Regions from separate parts of the Corallincola spongiicola genome, predicted to be linked through region 1. Evidence: predicted binding sites of a transcription regulator. Region 1 holds the regulator's gene; the other holds the start of a gene.
The links. The regulator NrdR, encoded in region 1, represses ribonucleotide reductase genes. The targets are predictions, from matches to a motif close to AAACACNANATNTNGTGTTT.

Region 1 (11,499 bases):
CCACCAACCCAAGCATTTTGAAGTGGAAGACTTGGAAACCTGGTATATCGCCAATGCCGGCAGTTTGTACCGCAGAAAATGGGAGCTTTGTACCCGAGATGAAAAAGTGGCGCTGTATCAATTAGCCAGCGGTAGCTTTATCAATTGCCACAATTTGGAAGTGATAGAGCATCTAGAGCGCGGCGGTTATATCGTCAGAGACCCGAGGTTACGTATCTGTAATCGCAGCTTTGCTCGATTTGTTTTAGCTGCGGAACGCAGTGAGGTGATGGAAATCTGGCTGCAGGAAGCCTCGGTTAGCCAGTGGAACGTAATCCGAATACCGTTACTGACGTTGATCGTGGTGGCGGTGGGGGCCATGCTCTATCTGTTTAATACTGAAATGGAAAGCATGGCTGCCGCACTGGCTGCTGCCCCTGCTATTTTAGCCATCTTAGCGAGAGGCATGGCCTTTGTTAGGGGAAGCCCACCTAACGACTAGGTGGTTGACCTGCCATCATGGTGATGAGCAGTCCTAGTGCCATTAGGCCGCAGAATCCTGCGCCAAGTAGTGCTAATGTCGCAATGAGTGCAGTAAACATAATAGGCTCCTTGGGTAAGCTATCGTGGTCACTATCTGAGTTGGCCGCGAGTCATTGTTTACTGCAAGCATATAGTGCGCCATATCAACGATGTGAGCTCGCATGCCTTGTTATACAGGGCTTACGCTGGGTTTGCTTGCCTATCCATTCCCTTTTAGCCCTATTGATTGATCTTTGCTGGGGGATCATTATGGTTACTCTCCCTCTTTTGATGCATAGATGATGTTTGCCGTATGACGTTGACTGCTTGGTTCTCCGTATTTGCTGTCTGTCTATTGGGTGCGATGACCCCAGGCCCGAGCTTGGCGGTGATCATGCGCAATTGTATTCAACGTAGCCGCGGACATGCTTTGCTGGCGAGTTGGTGTCATGCCATCGGTATTGGTGCTTATGCCTTGGCGGCGATTCTCGGTTTGGGATTGCTGATGACACAGTTTCCACAACTGTTTCTCTGGATCAGTTATCTCGGTGCTGGCTATCTGGTTTGGCTCGCATCGAAAGCACTGCGTTCAGGGCCTAGTTCTTTCGTGGTTGATAGCGAAGACAAAGTGCATATCCCTTATCTGCATTCGGCGAGCGAAGCGTTTGCTATCGTTTTTTTGAATCCCAAAATCGCCCTGTTTTTTACCGCACTCTTTAGCCAGTTCATCGCCGCAGATATGAATTGGCTGACTATTTTAATGCTGGTGTCGACCGTGACTCTCGTGGACGGGTGCTGGTATACCTTGGTTTCACTGTTACTTTCCCATCAAGGCATTTTGCCTTGGTTAAAACGTTATAGTCATTGGATAGACAGGGTCACAGGGGTTGTATTTTTGCTGATCGCAGCGCGAGTTGTTCTCGTATAACGCCTTGTTTAAGGTCAAAGAAGATACAAAAACTAGGCATACGGCATTACTCGGGGTAAAATACGCCGCCTTGAAACACCCTCTTAGCCCATTTTTGGCACCCGCCGGGAGAAACCATGCTGAAGCGTGATATGAATATTGCCGATTTCGATCCTGAATTGTGGCAGGCGATGACCAACGAAGTGTCTCGTCAGGAAGACCACATCGAACTGATTGCGTCAGAAAACTACTGCAGCCCTCGTGTACTTGAAGCACAAGGCTCTCAGCTGACCAATAAATACGCAGAAGGCTATCCTTTTAAGCGTTATTACGGTGGTTGTGAATACGTCGATGTCGCCGAGCAGTTGGCTATCGACCGTGCATGTGAGTTGTTTGGCGCAACCTATGCCAATGTACAGCCCCATGCTGGTTCTCAGGCCAACTCAGCAGTATTCCAAGCGATGATTGAGCCTGGTGACACTGTGTTGGGTATGAGCCTGGCCCATGGCGGTCATCTGACTCACGGTTCTCATGTCAGCTTTTCTGGCAAGATCTACAACGCTGTTCAATACGGTATCAATGATGATGGCAAGCTCGAGTACGAAGAGGTACGCAAGCTGGCCTTGGAGCATAAGCCGAAGATGATTATCGCTGGTTTCTCTGCTTATTCAGGGATCCTAGATTGGGCTAAGTTCCGTGAAATTGCCGACGAAGTGGGTGCGTACCTGTTTGTTGATATGGCACACGTTGCTGGTTTAGTGGCGGCGGGTATCTATCCGAATCCATTGCCCCACGCGCACGTTGTGACTACCACCACTCATAAGACCCTCGCCGGTCCTCGTGGCGGTTTGATCTTATCTGCATGCAATGACGAAGCTATCTACAAGAAGCTGAATAGCGCTGTATTCCCTGGTGGTCAGGGCGGTCCTTTATGCCACGTGATTGCAGCTAAAGCGGTTGCTTTCAAAGAAGCGTTGCAGCCAGAGTTTGCAGAGTACCAGAAGCAGGTAGTTGCTAACGCAAAAGCGATGGCGAAAGGCTTTATCGATCGTGGTTACAAGATCGTTTCCGGCGGTACTGATAATCACCTGTTCCTGGTTGATTTGATCGACAAAGATATCACTGGTAAAGATGCCGATGCTGCTTTAGGTAACGCGCACATCACAGTGAACAAGAACTCCGTACCTAATGATCCGCGTTCACCTTTCGTGACCTCTGGTCTGCGTATCGGTACACCAGCAATTACCCGTCGTGGCTTCAGCGAAGCTGATGCGACAGAGTTAGCTGGTTGGATCTGTGACGTACTTGATAACATTGAAAATGAAGCTGTTATCGCTGAAGTACGCGGTAAAGTGGAAGAGATCTGCAAGCGTCTGCCAGTTTACGCTTAAGATAAAGGCGGAACTCACGCGCTGATAACTGGCCGTCTTTAATAGGACGGCCAGTTTTTTTGTTTTTATCCGAGAGTTCGTTATGGTGAGCGCTTACCCAAGGAGAGCTTATGCATTGCCCGTTTTGTTTTGCGCCAGATACCAAGGTGATCGATTCACGTTTAGTGGCTGATGGCAGTCAGGTGCGTCGCCGCCGTGAATGTACTAAGTGCCATGAACGTTACACCACCTTTGAAACCGCAGAGCTGGTAATGCCGCGTCTAATTAAGCGCGATGGCAGCCGTGAACCTTTTAATGAAGATAAACTGCGCAGCGGGTTACTTCGCGCTGTGGAGAAACGTCCTGTCGGTGTTGATCAGTTGGAACAGACTGTGGCTGATATTAAGTCCAGTTTACGCGCCACTGGTGAGCGTGAAGTGGGCAGTAAGATGGTCGGAGAGCTGGTGATGGAAGCGTTGAAGAAGCTGGACAAAGTGGCTTATATTCGTTTTGCCTCCGTTTACCTGTCGTTCGAAACCATCGGTGAGTTTGAAGATGTGATTGCCAAGTTGGGCAATAACTCGCAAAACCACTAACCTGAGCGGACCAAGCAGAGCATCCCATGGCGCGATTTTCTCCAGACGACCACAGATTCATGCAGCGCGCTATTCATTTAGCTGAGCGGGCACTATATACCACTTCTCCGAACCCTCGGGTGGGGTGTGTCATTGTCAACGCTGGGCAGATTGTGGGTGAAGGCTATCATCGGCGCGCGGGAGAAGGGCACGCCGAGGTGAATGCCCTGGCTGAAGCGGGAGAGCAGGCCAACGGCGCTACCTGCTACGTCACTTTAGAACCCTGCTCTCATCATGGCCGCACTGGTCCCTGTGCTGAAGCCTTAGTACACGCCGGGGTTACAGAAGTGGTTGTTGCTATGGTTGATCCAAACCCGCTAGTGTCAGGCCAGGGTATTGGCTTGTTGGAAGCCTCAGGTATTCGTGTGCGTTATGGACTTATGGAAGCGCAAGCCGAGGGCTTAAACCCCGGTTTTATTAAACGAATGCAGTCTGGTATGCCTCTGGTACGCCTAAAAATGGCAGCCAGTCTGGATGGGCGAACCGCCTTGAGTAATGGCAAGAGCCAGTGGATCACCGGTGCAGCTGCTCGTGCGGATGTGCAGCATTGGCGCGCACGGAGTTGCGCTATTGTCACCGGTAGCGGCACGGCGCTGGCCGATGATCCGGCGTTGAATGTGAGGCCGGAACAGTTAACTCAAGATTATCCTCTGCCCGTCAGACAACCGGTGCGTGTGGTGGTTGATGGTCGTAAACAGATCTCGCCCGCGCTAAAGATGTTCCAGCTGCCCGGCGAACTCTGGATCGCCAGAAAAGCTGCCGATGTGGAAGCTCCGTGGCAAGAAAACGTGACTATGCTGGCCATCCCCGAATTGGAGGGTAAGTTGGATCTGCGTAATTTAATGCGCCAACTTGCCAGTAAAGAGATCAATGAGGTTTGGGTTGAAGCCGGAGGAAGGCTTGCCGGGGCGCTGCTGAATGCCGGTCTGGTTGATGAGCTTATTTTGTATCTGGCGCCCAAATTAATGGGAAACAGTGCCCAAGGGCTATTTAACTTGACCGAGTTTGACGACATGGCGCAACTGCCAGAGTTAGACTGGCAAGATATGCGGCAGGTTGGAGACGATCTCCGGATTGTTGCTACGTTTAAACCTAAGCTCGATGATTAAGTCGTTCTGCTCACAGCGATAGACATGAGAATTTATGTTCACAGGAATTATTGAAGCGGTTGGTGAGATCCGTCGTATTGAGCCGAAGGGGCAAGATGTGACTCTGGAGATCGCTACCGGTAAATTAGATTTGAGCGACGTTAAGCTGGGTGACAGCATCGCCAGCAACGGCGTCTGTTTGACCGTGGTGGCGCTTTCTAGCGACAGCTTCTGTGCTGACTTGTCGACTGAAACCTTGAAGCGGTCAAACTTTGCCAGTGCCAGCCGCGGTGCGCGGGTGAATCTGGAAAAGGCGGTCACGCCAACGACCCGTTTGGGCGGGCATCTGGTCAGTGGGCACGTTGATGCTTTAGCTGAGGTTGTTAGCCGCGAATCGACCGGGCGTGCAATTGAATTTTGGCTACAAGCTCCGGAACATCTGGCTCGTTACATTACCGAGAAAGGCTCAATCTGTATTGATGGGATTAGTTTGACGGTGAACGCCGTTGACGGCGCACGCTTTAAGTTGACCATAGTGCCCCATACCGCAGATGAGACCACCATGAAAGGGTTTCAAACCGGTACTAAGGTGAATTTGGAAGTTGATCAGATCGCTCGTTATATCGAGCGGCTGATGTTAGGGGATAAGGCTGCGGTCAGTGAAGCCCAGCCACAAAGTGATGTGATGGCTCTGTTGGGTCGTACCGGCTTCTTGAAATAAGCAGCAGATAACACCACTAGATAAGAGTGATTTCATATTGTCAGGCCCGACAATGACACGCTCGACAATAAGCCAGCTCCTATGGCTAAAAATAGAATGATAAAGGCAGGCAGAAAATGGCATTAAACAGCATTGAAGAGCTGATTGAAGATATCCGCCAGGGCAAGATGGTGATCTTGATGGATGACGAAGACCGAGAGAACGAGGGTGATTTCGTCATGGCTGCTGAAAAGGTAACCCCTGAAGCGGTTAATTTTATGGCCACCCATGGCCGCGGTCTGATCTGTTTGCCAATGAATCGAGAGCGTTGCATGAAGCTGAATCTGCCATTAATGGTGGATAACAATAATGCGCAATATTCGACAGCGTTTACTGTGTCTGTTGAAGCGGCCGTAGGTGTAACGACAGGCATTTCCGCGGCAGACCGAGCGAAAACCATTTTGGCTGCTGTTGCGCCTGATGCTGAAGCCAAAGACTTGGTGCAGCCAGGTCATATCTTCCCGCTGATCGCTGAAGAGGGTGGGGTATTGACCCGTGCCGGGCACACCGAAGCGAGCTGTGACTTAGCGCGTTTGGCCGGTTTTGACCCGTCAGCGGCTATCGTTGAGATCCTCAATGAAGATGGCACCATGGCGAGACGTCCAGAGCTGGAAATACTCGCAGCAAAGCATGGCATCAAAATTGGCACCATCGCTGATTTGATTGAATATCGTAACCTCAATGAAACGACCATTGAGCGTGTGGCGCAGTGCCACCTGCCGACCGCCTTTGGTGAATTTGAGCTGATCACTTATCGCGACATTATTGATGGTCAGCTGCATTTCGCGTTGCTTAAAGGCGAAGTGACACCGGATCAGCCAACCCTTGTTCGGGTTCATCTGCAAAGTTTTATGAACGATATTTTGTTTAGCGATCGTGCATCGACGCGCAGTTGGCCGCTGGAAAAGGCGTTAACCCGCATCTCTGATGAGGGTGGTGTGATGGTGTTGTTAGGACGCGAAGAAAATAATGAAGAGCTGCTCGCGCATCTGAAAACATTTGAAAAAGAAGATAAAGGGGAGCAACCTGCGGCCGCTAAGTGGCAGGGGACTTCTCGTCGTGTCGGTATTGGTAGCCAGATCCTAGCGGATGTTGGCGTTCATAAGATGCGTCTGCTGAGTTCGCCGAAGAAATATCATGCTTTGGCTGGGTTTGGTTTAGAAGTGGTTGAATATCTATCTGAGTAAACTCCCGACCTGACCGGTCACTGTGCTATTATTACGCGGTTTTTCTGGCGGTCAGCCGGGTCACCTATTTGTAAAAGGAAGATCCATGAAAGTTATCGAAGGCGCTATTGCTGCTCCCAACGCAAAAATTGCCATTGTTATCTCCCGCTTCAACAGCTTTATTGTCGAAAGCTTGTTGGAAGGTGCTGTTGACACGTTGAAGCGTGTTGGACAGGTCGCAGACGACAACATTACGGTTGTTCGCGTACCTGGCGCATATGAACTGCCACTGGCGGCAAAAAAAGTTGCGGCGAAAGGTGAATATGACGCCATTATCGCTTTGGGTGCCGTGATCCGTGGTGGTACACCGCATTTTGATTATGTTGCCGGTGAGTGCAACAAAGGTCTGGCACAAGTGTCTCTGGAAGCATCTGTTCCAGTGGCCTTTGGTGTGTTGACTACAGATACTATCGAGCAAGCGATTGAACGCGCTGGAACCAAAGCTGGTAATAAGGGTGGCGAAGCTGCTATGTCGGCCTTGGAAATGGTTAACGTGATGTCTGCGCTTTAATTGGAGTTACTGTGAAACCTATTGCACGCCGTAAGGCAAGGCGCATTGCGCTGCAGGCCATCTATCAATGGCAAATGACTAACGACAGTATTGCGGATATCGAACTGCAATACGTTACTGACAACGATCCTGCCGTTGTGGATTTTGATTACTTTCGTGATCTGCTCAGCGGTGTCGCTTCGCGTTTGAGTGAGCTTGATGCCAAGTTGGCAGATTTTGTCAGTCGCCCATTTGCCGAAGTTGATCAGATCGATAAAGCGATCCTGCGTTTGGGTGCTTACGAACTGATGCATAGAAACGATGTGCCTTACCGCGTCGTGATAAATGAAGGTATTGAATTGGCAAAATCATTTGCCAGTGATGATAGCCATAAGTTTATCAATGGTGTTTTGGATAAGTTGGGTAATAGCCTGAATCGTCCTGGGTAACAGTGTACACCGATGAATGAGTTTGAATTGATTGCTCGCCACTTTACGGGGCGGGGCGCACAGCGCAAGGATGTGCTGCTTGGGATTGGTGATGATGCTGCGATGATCTCCCTACCGGAGTCGCGCGCACTAGTTGTCACCACAGATACCCTGGTTGAAGGTGTGCACTTTTTACCTGATGTTTCTCCCCATGCTTTAGGTCATAAAGCCGTTGCCGTAAATCTAAGTGATTTGGCGGCGATGGGGGCTGAGCCTGCTTGGATCTCCCTTGCTATTACATTGCCTGATAAACGCCATGATTGGATTGAAGCGTTCGCGGCTTCTTTAGCGGACACTTGTGAATACTATGGGGTTAGCCTGATTGGCGGTGATACGACCCGTGGTCCCTTGTCTATTACGATCACAGCCCACGGTTTAGTGAAGGCGGATAAGGCATTAAGACGCAGCGGAGCTAATCCTGGCGATTGGCTCTATGTGACCGGGACACCTGGCGATGCTTGTCGCGGTTTAGAACTATTACAAATGCCTCGTGGCGAGATAACTGAATCTTGTCAGATCAGGGAAAAGCTAGAAAAAAGATTGCTTTACCCCACGCCAAGGGTTGCGGCAGGACAGGCGTTGAAAGGTTTAGCTTCTGCGGCAGTCGATATCTCTGATGGCTTGTTGCAGGATCTGCTGCATATTACCAAAGCTTCCTATTGTGACGTGGAGGTAGTTTCCGAGCAGTTACCTATCTCGGATGCCCTTGCGCAAAGTGTGCCTGAGTCAGATCGCCTGCGTTATCAATTAGCGGGGGGGGATGATTATGAGCTGCTGTTTGCGGTGCCAGAAGAGAATCGGGGCTCGGTCGAAACTGCTTTGAAGCACTTTGCGGTACCCTTTGCTTGTATTGGTCGTTTTAAACCTGGACGGGGCGAAGTGATAGTGACACGCGGCGGTGAACCTATGTCTGAGCTTTGGCAGGGTTGGGATCCGTTTCGGGATGCTACTCATGACTGAGCAACAGCCGGAAGGGCGCTTTAATCTTAAAGATCCTGTGCATGTTCTTGCCTGTGGCTTTGGGTTGGGTTTAGCCAAAAAAGCGCCGGGTACTTGGGGCACTTTAGCTGCGTTTCCTTTTTACTTTGTGTTGTTGCAGTTCCCTGATTGGGTTTATCTTTTAGCCACAGCGGTCATGGCGGTTGTTGGTATCTGGATCTGTGGCAAGACCAGTGAGGATATGGGCGTACATGATCACGGTGGGATCGTGTGGGACGAGGTGGTGGGTATGTTGATCACCTTGTTCTGGGTGCCGGTTGAATGGCCATGGATATTGGCTGCTTTTGTTGCCTTTCGCTTCTTCGATATTCTTAAACCTTGGCCCATTCGTTGGCTAGATAAGCAGGTCGATGGCGGCTTTGGCATCATGATTGATGATGTGATCGCGGGGCTATTTGGTCTTGCGGTGATGCATTTGGCTCTCTATTACTGGTACTGATCTTTTTGAGCGAAAACGGCAGCTGTATAAAAAAGAGAGGCTTTTTTGCCTCTCTTTTTTTATACAGCTGCAGACAGGTGGTTAGATTATTTTGCGGAGAAAGACTCCAAGGCTGCCGCATAGGCTTCGTGTATTTCCTGTTCGAGAGAGCGCAGTGCTTCTCTAAGCTCGGGGATATCACGGGCTTGGGCGAAACGTTCTATCATCGCTGCCGTGAGGTGTGAATTCTTTTCACAGGCATCCGTAATGGCGTCTTCTATCCGCTTTTCAATAGCCGATTCTGGCGTGGGGCGGTCTATTACTTCCATACACATCTCCTACGTGACATCCTTAATGTATAGCATTCATTAGAGCAATTCGAGAGCTTGATGAAAGATATGCTGTTAACAAGTCCAAATAGTGAAGAGAACCTGAGGGTGGCAACTAGCCGTAAATTAGTCAAACTCCTACCTTGACCATCTTTGTATGGATCTATCTTTACTGTGTCAATGCCTGTCTATTTTTGTCGCCTTGAGCTCATGGTTATAAATTTCTTGATTACGGAATTTCTATTGAAAATGAGAGCTAAGAAGTTTTCATTTGGTTAAGTCAGATTATCCAAGATAGCGTTAAATACGTTGGGTGTTGACGGTATCAGCTAAAAATGTGCCACTTATTGCGGATTAGCGATAACAGCACTGCGGGTATGAATAATGAACCTATCAGAATATAAATCGAAGTAATTACTGACTGCAGTAGTAGGGCTGTTATCAGTACGTTTATAACAACAATAATAACATAAGAAAATACAGCGATTTTTTTCTTAAGCCAAATAAATAAGATGGTTACAGACTTTAATAAACATATTAATGCGTATGTGTAGCCGAATAAACGCCTTTCGTCAGAGGTCAAATGTCCTGCTGTAACTAATGTTGCTAATTCCGGGAGCAAAGCATATATAATTGAAAATAGTAGATTACTTATAAGCATATAAATGATAAGAGAGGCTAAGGGAATGCCTCTAGTATTATCAATTAATTGTTTGCCTGATAGCTCAATCTCAACATGAGTGGTAGTGGTGTCAGTTAACTCACTATTCGTTTGGGATATGTTAACTTTTTTGGTTTTAGAAGAGTACTGGTTGGTGTTATGCCAAATGCCGAACCTAGCTATATAAATATAGATTGCGCCCGGGACCCCAAATACTAATGGAATAGCGACTATTGTCATTAGGTCATCGCTTACAGCGACAGCATAAAATGATAATGATATGAAAAATAAAGAGATTAAACTGCCGATCAACTTTCTTAGTTTACCATGAGAAAAGCCGAAGGCTGCGAGCGTCAGCATGAAAGCTGACAGAGAATATAAAAAAACTCTATCTTCTCCGGAAGAAATTAAAAAAATCAACCCGCCCAAAAGGGTCGCAACTCCACCTAAAACGTTACTCAACCCTCGGCTCATTTCTCCTTGTCCAGAAAAGATAGAACTCATGTCTTTTACAACTCCATTTGAATATATTTGGCAATTTTAGAGCTAGTTGTATTTGTTTTTTAGGGATGCTTTATTGCTATAAATATAGGGTTTAGTTACCGCTGACAGTAATCTCGGATACTGGCTTCAATACCTGCAGCATCTAAGCCTAAATCAGCAAGGATCTCTTCTTGGCCACCATGCCTTATAATTTCGTCCGGCAGGCCGAGGTTTAGCACGGGCTTGCACTGCTTAGTCGCCATCAGGTATTCATTGACTGCAGAGCCTGCACCGCCCATCACCACATTGTCTTCAATGGTTACCAGCGTTGTATGATCCACGCATACCTGATCGATCACCGCGGTATCCAGTGGCTTCACGAAGCGCATATCAACTAGCGTGGCATCCAGCGCGTCAGCTACTGCTTTACAACGTTCAAGTAAGGTACCAAAACTAAGAATAGCGACTTTGTTTTCTGTAGCCTGGCTCGTTCTTATGGTGCGGGACTGGCCTACAGGTAGGGCCACCATATCCTCTTCCAGCGCAACTCCTGGTCCTTGACCCCGTGGGTAGCGCACTGCAGCAGGTTGTTGCAACTGATGGCCGGTATAGAGCATCTGGCGGCACTCATTTTCATCGGCTGGTACCATGATCACCATGTTGGGGATGCAGCGCATAAAGCTAATGTCATAAGCGCCTTGGTGCGTTGGGCCATCGGAGCCAACAACACCGGCACGATCGATGGCAAACAGTACTGGCAAGTCCTGGATCGCCACATCGTGGATCAGTTGGTCGTAACCCCGTTGCAGAAACGTAGAATAGATAGCGACCACAGGCTTATATTCTTCGCAGGCGAAACCTGCGGCGAGTGTGACAGCATGTTGCTCGGCGATAGCGACATCAAAATACTTATCGGGGTGTTCCTGACTGAAACGCACCATACCTGAACCTTCGCGCATGGCAGGAGTGATAGCCAGGAGTTTGTCATCCTGTTTTGCCATATCACACAGCCAATCACCGAAAACTTTTGAATAGGTAGGGTGACTTGGTGTTGATTTGGGCAGCTGCGCCTCATCTGGATTAAATTTCGGCACCGCGTGATAACCTATAGGATCATTTTCAGCTGGAGCGTACCCTTTACCCT
Region 2 (11,499 bases), on a different contig from region 1:
TGTTGGCTACTCTATTGATGTAGCAGCACCCACAGGAGCACAAGCGTCGTCTACGGATAGGTCGCAGCTGGTTTCTGTGTCCTCAGCCACAGTGACAGCAACCGTGGCATCCGTCGGTGTGGGTATCGCAAGCCCTTCGAAGCTGTCAGGATCATCCTCTGTTGTACCGCAATGCAGTGTCAACGTATGGGTGCCTACGGGAACAAACCCGAAATTAAACGCGCCTGTCTCATCTGTTGCAACACTGGCGAACGGCTCGACAGCTGTCACATCCGGATTCATCTCAGGATCGTATTCATCACCCAAGGTGCCCTCAGGGCTTCCGGCATAGAGATAAGCCACACTGATAGCGCCATCAGCTGCACATTCTGCAGAGGTCATCAAGGTATCGCCAACCATACCTGAGATCGTTCCTGTGCCTGCATTATCCACTAGGCTCACTCCGCGAGGTTTGAGGATGTAGCGATCAGGGCCAGGGTTGTACGTCATAGACTTACGCAGATTAAAGTCGATGGTGAGGTTGGAGCCAGTGTCACCCAAGCTGAAACCACCAAGCTTTAGCGTACCGGATGGAAGCTTCAATTCTTTGATGAAAGAGTCGTCTTGTGGATCATCGCCTTCAGGCAGCTGTTCATTGACGTATGAGAAGTCCGTATCTTCGTCGATAACGTCTAACCAGACATCGTTATAGTCACCTGGCGCAACCTCTTCATCTTCTAGCAGAATAAATTGCTCACCGCCGGTGTAGTCGAGCAGGTTCAGTGTGATAGTGTCTTTGGCGACCTTGCCCTCTTCTGTTGAGGCATCACAGCTTTCGTCATCGGTATCACCCTCTTCAGCATCAACCGTAAAACAGTCGAATACCTGATCGTCATTCCCTTCCTGTTTTAAGGTGATTACGTCAATGGTGATAACCACTTCATCAACGTCATCCACTGGAGCATCAGAGATCCCCAGCGTCAGAGTGTCCATGGCGAGTGGGAAGTCCTGTACGGTATCTGCTCCAGCCGTCACCGTGACCTCTGTGACATTGTTGGCTGGCATAGGAACGGTTATGCCATCGTAAAGCTCGGGGTCATCACCTGCTTCGCCCGCGTCACAGGCGTATGCCAGCGTGTGGGTGCCTGCGGGTACAAAGCCAAGTTCATAAACGTAGTTGCCTGAATCTTCATCCATCATGATGCCCGTGCTGGCAAAGGGCGCTATTGCACCTTCTGGCGCCCCGTTATTTGCAACGTCTGGGTCAAATTCATCGCTTAACAAGGATGCATCCAGTCCAGAGCCAGCATAGAGGTAAACAATATGGCCGCTGTCGGCACACATGGGATCAGCCAGCAGGGTATCCAGGTCGATTGTACCCATCAGCGTGCCAGTATCTGCGTTATTGGCTAGGGAGACACCGCGAGGCTTCAGGTTGTATTCATCGGGACCCGGCTTATAGGTCATAGACTTTCTGAGGTTAAATTCAATGGTGAAGTTTTGTGGCGCATCTGCGGACACTTCAAAACCACCCAATTTCAGTTCGTCGCTGGGCACTTTTATCGACTTAATGGCACCATCAGTTTCTTCGACATAGGAGAGAGCAACATCTTCATCCAGGATCTCCAGCAGCATATCGGAGTAGCTGCCTTCCGGCACGTCCTCTCCTTCGATAATGATAAACTGACTGCCGCCCTGAAACTCTAATAGGTCAATCTGGATGGTTTCAGCATCAGTGATCCCTTCATCGCTGTTGTTGAAGGTTTCAAAAACCAGATCATCAGCCCCTTCACGTCGTAATGTGACAGTGTCAATGGTGATGACCACTTTGTTAGCGTCATCGACAGGTGCATCAGATACGCCCAGCGTAAATGCGGCTATTTCACCGGTATCGTCATCTTCATCATCATCGTCGTCGCTACAGGCTCCGAGCAGAGAGGTGCTGATAACCAGCGCTGCTATCCAAGGCCATTTTGTGTGATTAAATCTCATCATACCGTTCTTCCTGTTGTTATCAGTGGAGAGTGGAGAGTGGAGAGTGGGTTTAGATAAACATAATAGTTCAAAAATTTACTTGTGCCGAAGTGGCTGTTTTGCTGATAACGCGGTGGTTCAAAATCCTATCTTGATGAACAACGCTTGAGGCAAATTGTGGCCGCTTGCTGTTTTAACGATTGGCGATCAGGTTTTGTATCTATGGGTTGCGCTGGCAGGGGCAGCCAGCCATGGGGGCACCATAGTGAACCTAACTTGTGACGTATTTCCTTGGTCAGCGCTTGTTGCTGTTGCGGTGACAGCGGATTGGTATAGGCGATAGGGCAGTGACCCCACTCTTCGTCTGCCACAGCGACAATAACCGCCTGTTCGATTTCCGAGTGTTGCAGTAATAGCTGTTCGATCTGTTCCGGCACAATGTTTTCTCCGCCACAAACGAAGCGGTTATCTTTGCGGCCAATCAGTCGTATGCCTTGCGCTGTTTGTTTGGCGATATCGCCGGTGGCAAACCAGCCTTGGGCATTTCCCAGAGGGAAGAGTTTTCCTGCGCGCCAATAACCTAGCGCCAAGGTGCTGCCTTTTACTTCCACCTCACCGCTATCTGAGAGTCGCAGTTGAGTCTCAGGGAGCGGTTGTCCGACAATATTGTCACCCACGGCGGGGCCGGTGCAGATCTGTGAACTCATTTCCGTCATGCCGTAGCTGGTGAAGCAGTTGAGTCGATGTTGCTTAGCGCGATCCAGCAGTGACTGGTCGATGGCGCTGCCGCCTAACAGCAGATATTTCAAATGGGTAAGTGAATCGCTATCTGCTTGTTCTAATAGCCGATAAAGTTGGGTGCTAACCAGCGACAGATGAGTCACCTGTTGCCGGCTGATCGCGTCTAGTATGTCGCTCTGTTCGGCAAGCACCATCGTCGCTCCAGCATGTAAGCAGCGAAACAGGATCGCCATGCCGCCAATATGGGCTAACGGCAGCGAGAGCAGCCAGCGATCCGATCTTTTGAGGGGGATTAACTGCTGGCTTGCGGCTGCACTGGCTAAATGATTTGCCAAGCTGTGCGCTACCGCTTTGGGTGTACCGCTGCTACCTGAAGTGAATATCAGATCCATCGGCGCATCTGCTGCTAATTCAAGCTCGCGTTGCGGTTGAGCAGGCGTGGTGTCGCTGATGTTGTTTGCCAGCTTCGGCGGCGGAATGATCGCGATGCTATCGGGTTGCGCGTGTGGCGCAGAATCATCTGTACTATTTGTACCAGCGGCATCATCGGCACCATTGGCACAAATGATGCCGTTGGCCGCAATACTGCGGAGCAGGTGCTGTTGCCGGGATAGGGGTAAACGGTGATTGAGCGGGGCGATGATTAGCCCCTGCCGTAAACAAGCCAAAATAGCGATGATCAACGCCAGTGAGTTTTGCCCTTGCCAAGCCAAGCGTTGGCCGCGGTTGAAACCATATTGCTGCAGTTCGTTGGCGTAATCTGCGACAGCCTGATCCAGCTGGAGATAACTGATCTCGCCATGAACGTCCGATAGGCAAGCGATCGCTTTTGGATCTTGTATTGCAATATTGCGCAGCGGGCAGGTTAGCTGGGACATCAACTTTGCCAGATAAGGTGCCAGTGCGCTGGCGATATTGCTGCGGCGTCAGTGTCTGCTGACGGTATGGACGGCAAGGTATGGGGTTGCAGATAGTGCAGGGTGTCTAAACCGGGGAGCTGCTGAGGACTCCATTGCTCGGCCAGTGTTGCTAGCTGACTGGTGCCCAGAGAGCTTTCGTAACTGGCGCTGACAATCACCTTGATCTTGTTTTGTTTGGCCCAGTTCACCAGCTCCTGACAACGGGCGAGCCCCCCGACGAGAGAGGGCTTAATTACCAGCGCGCTTAAGCCTTCAAATGCAGTAGGCATAAACAGAGGGTCTTGCAGGTGCTCATCCAGCGCTATGGGATAACCGCTGGCACCCAGGCAAACACTGGCAGCAAGGGTGTCACAAGGCTCTTCGATGAAACTGACTTGTGACATATCCACTGCGCGGCAGAAGCTGAGTGCTTGTTCAAATGACCATTGGCGATTGGCATCCAAGCGGAACTCGGTCACCGGCATCTGGTCGAGCAGTGCTTGCATCAGTTTCTGTTCTTGTTGCAGTGGTGCCCGTGCGACTTTGAGTTTGACGCAACGGGGCAGGTTCGGGAAGCCTTCGACCTGTTCCAATATATCTGCTGGCTGGCCTTGCAGCAGCATGGCTCTTTGCGTGGGGGCGGTGGCGAAGTTGATCTGCTGTTGAGCGCAATCGATGGCAAAAGCCACAGAGGGCTCAGGGGCGATCAACGACTCTCCCTCGATAAGGCGGCGTAGGTGATAACGTGCACTGTCGATTGCTTGCGCTAATGACTCCTGGCTAAAGCCTGGTAGCGGGGCGATTTCACCCCAGCCACGCTGGCCATCAGCGAAGGTGAGTTCAACGATGGCGCCGCTGCGTTGCTGCCTTTGCTCAGCCCAAGAGAGTGGCTCGGTCAGAGGCAAGTCGTAACGATAAAGGTTGGCAGCGGCGATCCTGTTCATAAACAGCCTCAGGGGTTGCGGGTGAACTTATCGAAGTCCGGAGCACGCTTTTCGTTAAAGGCGTTACGCCCTTCCTGCCCCTCTTCGGTCATATAGAACAACATGGTGGCGTTACCCGCCAGCTCCTGCAGGCCGGATTGACCATCGCAGTCGGCGTTCAAAGCGGCTTTCAGGCAGCGTAGGGCCATCGGCGAGTTCTGCAGCATCTCGCGGCACCAGCGTACCGTTTCTTGCTCTAGCTCAGCCAAAGGTACCACGGTGTTAACCAGCCCCATATCCAATGCCTGCTTGGCATCATATTGACGGCACAGGAACCAGATTTCACGAGCCTTCTTCTGGCCGACAATACGTGCCATGTAGCTGGCACCAAAACCGCCATCGAAGGAGCCCACTTTAGGACCTGTTTGTCCGAAGCGAGCATTGTCTGCGGCAATCGTCAGATCACACATCAGGTGCAAGACATGACCGCCACCGATGGCATAGCCTGCCACCATCGCCACAATGGGCTTCGGGCAGGTGCGGATCTGGCGTTGAAAATCCAGCACATTAAGATGATGGACACCCTTATCATCTTTATAGCCACCATAGTCGCCGCGTACCCGCTGGTCGCCGCCAGAGCAAAAGGCGAGATCCCCTTCACCCGTTAAAATAATGCTACCGATCTGCGAGTCGAAACGGGCATCATCCAATGCCTTGATCATCTCCATCACTGTTTGCGGACGAAAAGCATTTCTGACTTCAGGCCGGTTGATGGTGATCTTAGCGATCCCTTCGGCCTTGTGATAACGGATATCTTCAAATGCTTGGCCAGCGTCCTGCCATTGAATTGGTGCGTAAAGTTCCTGTTCAGTCATGTTGTTTGCCGATTACCTGAATTGCTTGTTGAAGGATCTGAGTAAATTGTAGTGGATCTGCGTGATGGGTATTGTGGCCTACGTCATCGATAGGGTGAACCCTGATAGCCGCATTAAGTTGTGCGATCTGGTTGCCGATATCAGCAAATTTCCTGTCCTGACGGCCATAAATATAAAAGATGGGCAGTACCGAGTCGCTTAGCCAGGGACGCAGATCGGGTTGTTTACCCAAGCTAAGGCCACTTAGCATGGTGGCTAGGCTATTGCCCCAGGCATGACTGCGCAGGGCTACCAGCTGCTGTCGTTGTTCTGGGCTGAGGTCGGCGAACACGCTTTGTTGATACCACTGTTTCAACACCGTATGGATAGGTTGTCTGGCAAAGCGTTGACTCCAGCGTTGATCTGCCTCTATCCGTTGCTGTTGCGCGGGTACTTCCGCGAGCCCTGGATGACAAGACTCCACGATGAGCCCTTGCAAACCTGTGGGCTGTTTTGACCCGTGATACATGGCGATACGGCCACCCAAAGAGTAACCAACAAGTAGATAGCGCTGGATCTGATGCTCCGCCAAATAGCGGCATAGCCATCGGTCTATGGCGTCAAAATCGACCTGTTCTGGCATATTAGCAGCGGGTAAACCGTGGCCGGGCAGATCGGGCGTATGAATTTGCCAGTTTGCTGTGTCCTGCGCGTCTGCGCCGAGCTGAGCGATCACCGTTTGCCAGTCGTTGCCTGAGCCAAGAAAGCCGTGCAGGAACACTAAAGCTGGCGCTGCTGACTGATCAGTCATCGCTGGTTTCTCGGTGAGCACCCTGCTGCAGGTCGTGATCGTTAAACGCTGCAAATAGCTGCTTTAGTTGCGCCACACTTTGACCGGGTTCAACCATCACTTCGATGACCACAGGGTGATCGGTGGATAGGGCATGGGTGAGCTGCTGGCTAAATGCTTGTGTGTTGCTCGGCTGCTGATAGTCGAGGGCAAAGCCCTTACACACATCTGCCAGTTGCCATTGGGTGGGCTGTTGAAACAGTGGCTTCATGGCATGCTCAGGCACCGGCAGGATCTGGAATATATTGCCGCCATCATTGTTCAGTACCACCACCGCCAGTGGGCCCTGGTGCTTGCTCAACAAGGCTAATGAATTCAGATCATGGAGCAGTGACATATCGCCTATTAACAAGGCGAGTGGCCGGTGGCGTGTGGCCTTGGCGATGCCGACGGCGGTGGCAAGCAAGCCGTCGATGCCACTGGCGCCTCGGTTACTGTAGAGCGGTGCTTGCAGGTGGCCGCTAAACAGCTCTAGCAAACGTACGGGCAAGCTGTTGCCTGTCATCAGGCTATGGGCTTGGGTCATTGTCTCGGCAAGCCATTTGGTCACACTGATCTCGGTGACCGGGCTGATGGCTGACGGACAACTATCATCCAGTAACCGTTGGATCTGCTGTTGCGCTCGTTGCTCTTTGTGATTGATCTGCTGCACGAGTTCCATGGCATGCGAAGCTTCGTTTACTAAGGCCGCAGGTAACGCTGCTGAGTGCGCTTGGCACCAAGGCACGATGGCCGACCGGATCTGACGACTGGCTTTATTCAGTGGATCTAATGAAGTTGTTGATGGCGACACCAACCAATAGTTTGGCAACGCTGTGGTTGCCAATGCCTGCATTAACCGTTTCGAGACTAAGCGGCCACCAAACTGCAAGATTAAGGCGGGCTGGCTCATTATCTGCTGCGCGTCAGCGCTGCTGAGCCAGAGATCAAAGTAGCAGGCGCTGTCTGCGTCATCACGGGATTGTGATTGCAGATCCGCCAATAGCGGCCAGCCCAACTGCTTCGCCAGAGCCTTGACCGCGCAGGCCTCCGCTGCAGTCATAGCCCCCGCGATAATCAGCCCACTTTGTTGGCTTAGCGCCAGCCAGTCAGGTTGCAGTGCAACAGGCGCTGGTGTTGCAGTGCTGCTGAGCCCTGCGGCAAAGAATGTCGCCGCCTCGCTATCGGCTTCCGCATATTCATTTTGTTGCTCAGGGCTTATGTAGAGCGGTTCGCGGAATGGACAGTTGATATGGATCGGTGCGGCTTGATGATCACGGATACGCTGTATCAGCTGTCTGGCATAGCTAGCCAGCTTATCGGCTGAGCTGGCAAACTCATCTGCCGGTGGTAGATGGATCGCTTCGCTCACGTAACTACCGAAGATATTGCGCTGTTGGATCGCCTGGTTGGCACCGCAGTCAATCAGCTCTGCTGGTCGGTCTGCGGTGAGCAGCAAAAGCGGGATACCCGTTTGATAGGCTTCAACGACAGCGGGTAGTAGGTTGGCAACTGCAGACCCTGAGGTGACAACAATCGCCACCGGGCGGCCGCTGGCTTTGGCCAACCCCAACGCCAAAAAGCCTGCGCCGCGTTCATCAAAGTGGGTATGGCGCTGAATATCAGGGTGTTGCGCAAAGGCTAGGGCCAAAGGCGCTGAGCGAGAGCCCGGTGCGATCACAACGTGCTGGACACCCGCTTGGTACAGCGATTCAACCAACCAGAGACTCCAGCGCTGGTTGCGCCAGGCCGTTGTCTGGCTTGCCGTTTGTTGGCTCATTTTTGTCCCATCAGGCTGCGTACCGTGGCGACTTTGTTGTCTAGCTCTTGCCACTCTTTATGGGCATCGGAGCCATCAACAATCCCTGCGCCAGAGTAAAGTGCCAACTGGCAGCCTTCAATATGAGCACTGCGGATGGCGACACTAAACTCACTGTTAGCATGGCTTAGATAACCAATCGCGCCAGCATACCAGCCACGTTGGAAGGGTTCATGGGCAGCAATAAAGCGCAGCGCATCGGCTCTGGGGGTGCCACCAACGGCGGGTGTGGGATGCAGTCGCGCCAGCAGATCGGCATCGCAGATCTCTTTGCGTAAACGGCCATGGATGGCGCGCTTGAGGTGCTGCAAGCGGTTCAACTTAAGTACTTGCGCCCGATCATCGTAGCTTAGGGCATCACAGATCGGACCGAGGCGCGATAAAATATCATCCAGCACGATACGATTCTCACGCCGGTTTTTGCCGTCACCGAGCAGTGCCATCGCGATCAGACGGGCATGTAACGGGTCTTTCGGTCGCACATCGGTTCCTGCGACCGCTTCGCTCAATAGTTGACGACCATCGCGCTTGAACAGGCGCTCGGGAGTGCAGCCGATAAAACTGCTCTGGTTATCAAGTTGCAAGGCAAAAGGGGTGCTGTGCTGATTTGCTTGGTGCCAACGTTGTAGCAGCAACCAGGGATCACAGGGTTGTCCCGTCGTCAGTAACTGACGCCGGGCTAACACCACTTTCGATAGAATGGGCTGTTCCGCTAATGCCTGACTTACCAGCTTCGCCCAACTGGCCTGCTCCGGTGAGTTACACACCGCCAATACGTCGGGTAACGGCGGACATGGGGTATGAGCCGGTTGGCGAAGTGTGTGCAGTGCATCCTTGGCGGCAGCCATTTCGTCTGTGAAGCTGTGTGCTTCATCAACCCATAAGTTAAGGGTCAGGGTGATGTTGTCATCTTGCCGTTGCCATAATAGTCGTGGCAGAAAAAACAGTGGCTGCTCGGTGCCGGGAGTGTTGGTGTCATCAAAGGGCAGGGCGCCCATGATCACTAGCGGTAAAGCGGCTGATTCACTTAAGCAGTGACTCGCCTCATTGGCCGTGGCAAATTTACGCACACAGCCGGTGGCTGCTAGCTCTTTATCTGACTCACGGCTTTGCCAATAGGCTTTGGGATATTGGCTTTGTGCTTGCAGCCACGGAATACCACTGACTCTGTCTAGTGTCTGAACCAGTTGCAGCGGCCCACGAAACGGACCCAAGTTGGATAACTGCGTCAGTAAAGGTATCGACGGATCAGATTTCGCTGGGATCGGAAGTTGCCGCACTGCCATGGTTGGCGGAGTCCATAGTTTTTACTCTGAAGAACATTTTGAAGCAAATTCATAGGCCTGCAAGCCCAGCGTGAAAAACTGTTGATTCATGGCAATATCATGCTGGTAAAATTGGCATATTGATTTTATTAATGTTTTCTTTCTTGTTGGTACTTGGTAACGCTATCACCTACTACATATAGTGTTTTTTCTAAGATTATTCACATCATTGTGGGTTTCGTGGTTAATATCACAAATCCTAAAATTTAATTTTTTCGCCAACCCCGCGCCGTAAAAGGCTTGCTTCGATTTCGCCCTTAAAATTGCCCACAAGGCGCGCTTGTCAATAATGTATTTCATAAACACTAGATATATACTTTCGCCATTGTTGATGGCACTAGATGTTGTGTTTGTAGTGGACATCATGTGTATAGCCTGTGAATAAGTAATCCGAATAGGGAGACCCCGGTATGGCCCGCGCCACTGCTACCGCAAAACAACAAGAAAACGCGGAAGTCCAACTCGAACTTCAACCTGCTTCTTACGACATCTGGGATAAGAAATATCGCCTGAAAGATAAGCAGGGTGTTGCGCTGGACAAAGATCTCGATGACACCTTTCGCCGTGTTGCGAAAGCCACCTCATCGGTTGAATTGACGCCCGAGTTGCAGAACGAGTGGTATGAGAAGTTTTTGTGGGCATTGCGCAACGGCGCTATCCCTGCTGGCCGTATTACCTCTAATGCCGGTGCTGAGGCTTATAAGCCAGCCACTTCTACCATCAACTGTACCGTATCCGGTATCGTTAAAGATTCGATGGATGGCATCCTTAATAAGGTGCACGAAGCTGGCCTGACCCTGAAAGCGGGTTGCGGTATCGGTTATGAGTTTTCTACTTTGCGCCCGAAGGGTGCGTATGTTTCTGGCGCAGGTGCTTATACGTCAGGACCTCTGAGCTTCATGGATATCTTCGACAAGATGTGTTTCACCGTGAGTTCAGCCGGTGGCCGTCGTGGTGCGCAGATGGGTACGTTTGACGTATCTCATCCAGATGTGATGGATTTTGTGCGTGCCAAGCGTGAAGATGGTCGCCTCCGTCAGTTCAACCTCTCTTTGCTGATCACCGCTGACTTTATTGAAGCGGTGAGAGCCGATGCCGACTGGCCATTGTCGTTCCCGTTGACGCAATCCGAGATCGATACCGATTCGTTGGATGTGAACAACAAAGAGCAGGTGGTTTGGCGTCCATGCCCATTTGATATCAACTATGCCCGTGAGCAAGAGTACGTGCTGAATGATCGCGGTGATGTCTGCTGCCGTGTGTTTAACACTGTGCGTGCCCAGCGTTTATGGGACGTGATCATGAGTTCAACTTATGACTATGCCGAGCCAGGATTTATCCTGATTGACAAAGTTAACGAGATGAACAACAACTGGTTCTGTGAAACTATTCGTGCCACTAACCCGTGTGGTGAACAGCCGCTGCCTCCGTATGGCGCGTGCTTGTTAGGCTCGATCAATCTGACCAAATTTGTGGTTAATCCATTTACTGAGCAAGCCTCTTTCGATTTCGAGAAGTATCGCGAAACCGTGGCTATCTTCACTCGCATGTTAGACAACGTGGTTGAGATCAACGGCCTGCCATTGGGCAAGCAGCGTGACGAGATCATGAACAAGCGTCGTCACGGTATGGGCTTCCTTGGTTTAGGCTCAACCCTGACCATGCTGGGCATGAAGTATGGTGATGCTGCGTCGGTTGATTTTACCGAAGAAGTGGCGCGTGAAATGGCGGTGGAAGGCTGGCGTGAAGCACTGCGTTTGACCGAAGAGAAAGGTGCTGCACCGATCATGGAGCAAACCTTCACTGTGACAGAAGATATGTTGGTGAATCGCCCTGAGATGCGCAAAGACGGCATCAAAGTAGGCGACGAACTGGCAGGTAAGGTACTGCATGGTCGCTATAGCCGTTACATGCAACAGATCGCTGAAGTTGACCCTGAGCTCGTCGAACAGTTGATTGAGAAGGGCGCACGCTTTACTCACCATAGTTCTATCGCACCGACCGGGACTATCTCGTTGTCGATTGCCAATAACGTTTCGAACGGTATCGAGCCATCATTCAGTCACAAGTACATTCGTAACGTGATCCGTGAAGGTAAGAAGACCAAAGAGCCTGTGGCGGTTTATAGCTACGAGCTGTTGGCCTACCGCGAGTGG

Region 2: the regulator NrdR is predicted to act here: its motif matches at 9,676-9,695, upstream of EXY25_RS12560 (adenosylcobalamin-dependent ribonucleoside-diphosphate reductase).

The regions. Positions count from the first base shown of each region.
Region 1 is NZ_SHLY01000005.1:46,012-57,510, forward strand. It holds gene EXY25_RS13775 (cache domain-containing protein) at 1-481, shown strand, start outside; gene EXY25_RS13780 (LysE family translocator) at 815-1,429, shown strand; gene glyA (serine hydroxymethyltransferase) at 1,546-2,799, shown strand; gene nrdR (transcriptional regulator NrdR) at 2,910-3,374, shown strand; gene ribD (bifunctional diaminohydroxyphosphoribosylaminopyrimidine deaminase/5-amino-6-(5-phosphoribosylamino)uracil reductase RibD) at 3,401-4,522, shown strand; gene EXY25_RS13800 (riboflavin synthase) at 4,557-5,222, shown strand; gene ribBA (bifunctional 3,4-dihydroxy-2-butanone-4-phosphate synthase/GTP cyclohydrolase II) at 5,339-6,448, shown strand; gene ribH (6,7-dimethyl-8-ribityllumazine synthase) at 6,534-6,998, shown strand; gene nusB (transcription antitermination factor NusB) at 7,010-7,426, shown strand; gene thiL (thiamine-phosphate kinase) at 7,439-8,425, shown strand; gene EXY25_RS13825 (phosphatidylglycerophosphatase A family protein) at 8,409-8,903, shown strand; gene EXY25_RS13830 (hypothetical protein) at 8,990-9,211, opposite strand; gene EXY25_RS13835 (hypothetical protein) at 9,537-10,376, opposite strand; gene dxs (1-deoxy-D-xylulose-5-phosphate synthase) at 10,472-11,499, opposite strand, start outside.
Region 2 is NZ_SHLY01000004.1:89,712-101,210, reverse strand. It holds gene EXY25_RS12595 (DUF4382 domain-containing protein) at 7-1,974, opposite strand; gene menE (o-succinylbenzoate--CoA ligase) at 2,100-3,572, opposite strand; gene menC (o-succinylbenzoate synthase) at 3,572-4,537, opposite strand; gene menB (1,4-dihydroxy-2-naphthoyl-CoA synthase) at 4,546-5,391, opposite strand; gene menH (2-succinyl-6-hydroxy-2,4-cyclohexadiene-1-carboxylate synthase) at 5,384-6,181, opposite strand; gene menD (2-succinyl-5-enolpyruvyl-6-hydroxy-3-cyclohexene-1-carboxylic-acid synthase) at 6,174-7,979, opposite strand; gene EXY25_RS12565 (isochorismate synthase) at 7,976-9,304, opposite strand; gene EXY25_RS12560 (adenosylcobalamin-dependent ribonucleoside-diphosphate reductase) at 9,754-11,499, shown strand, end outside.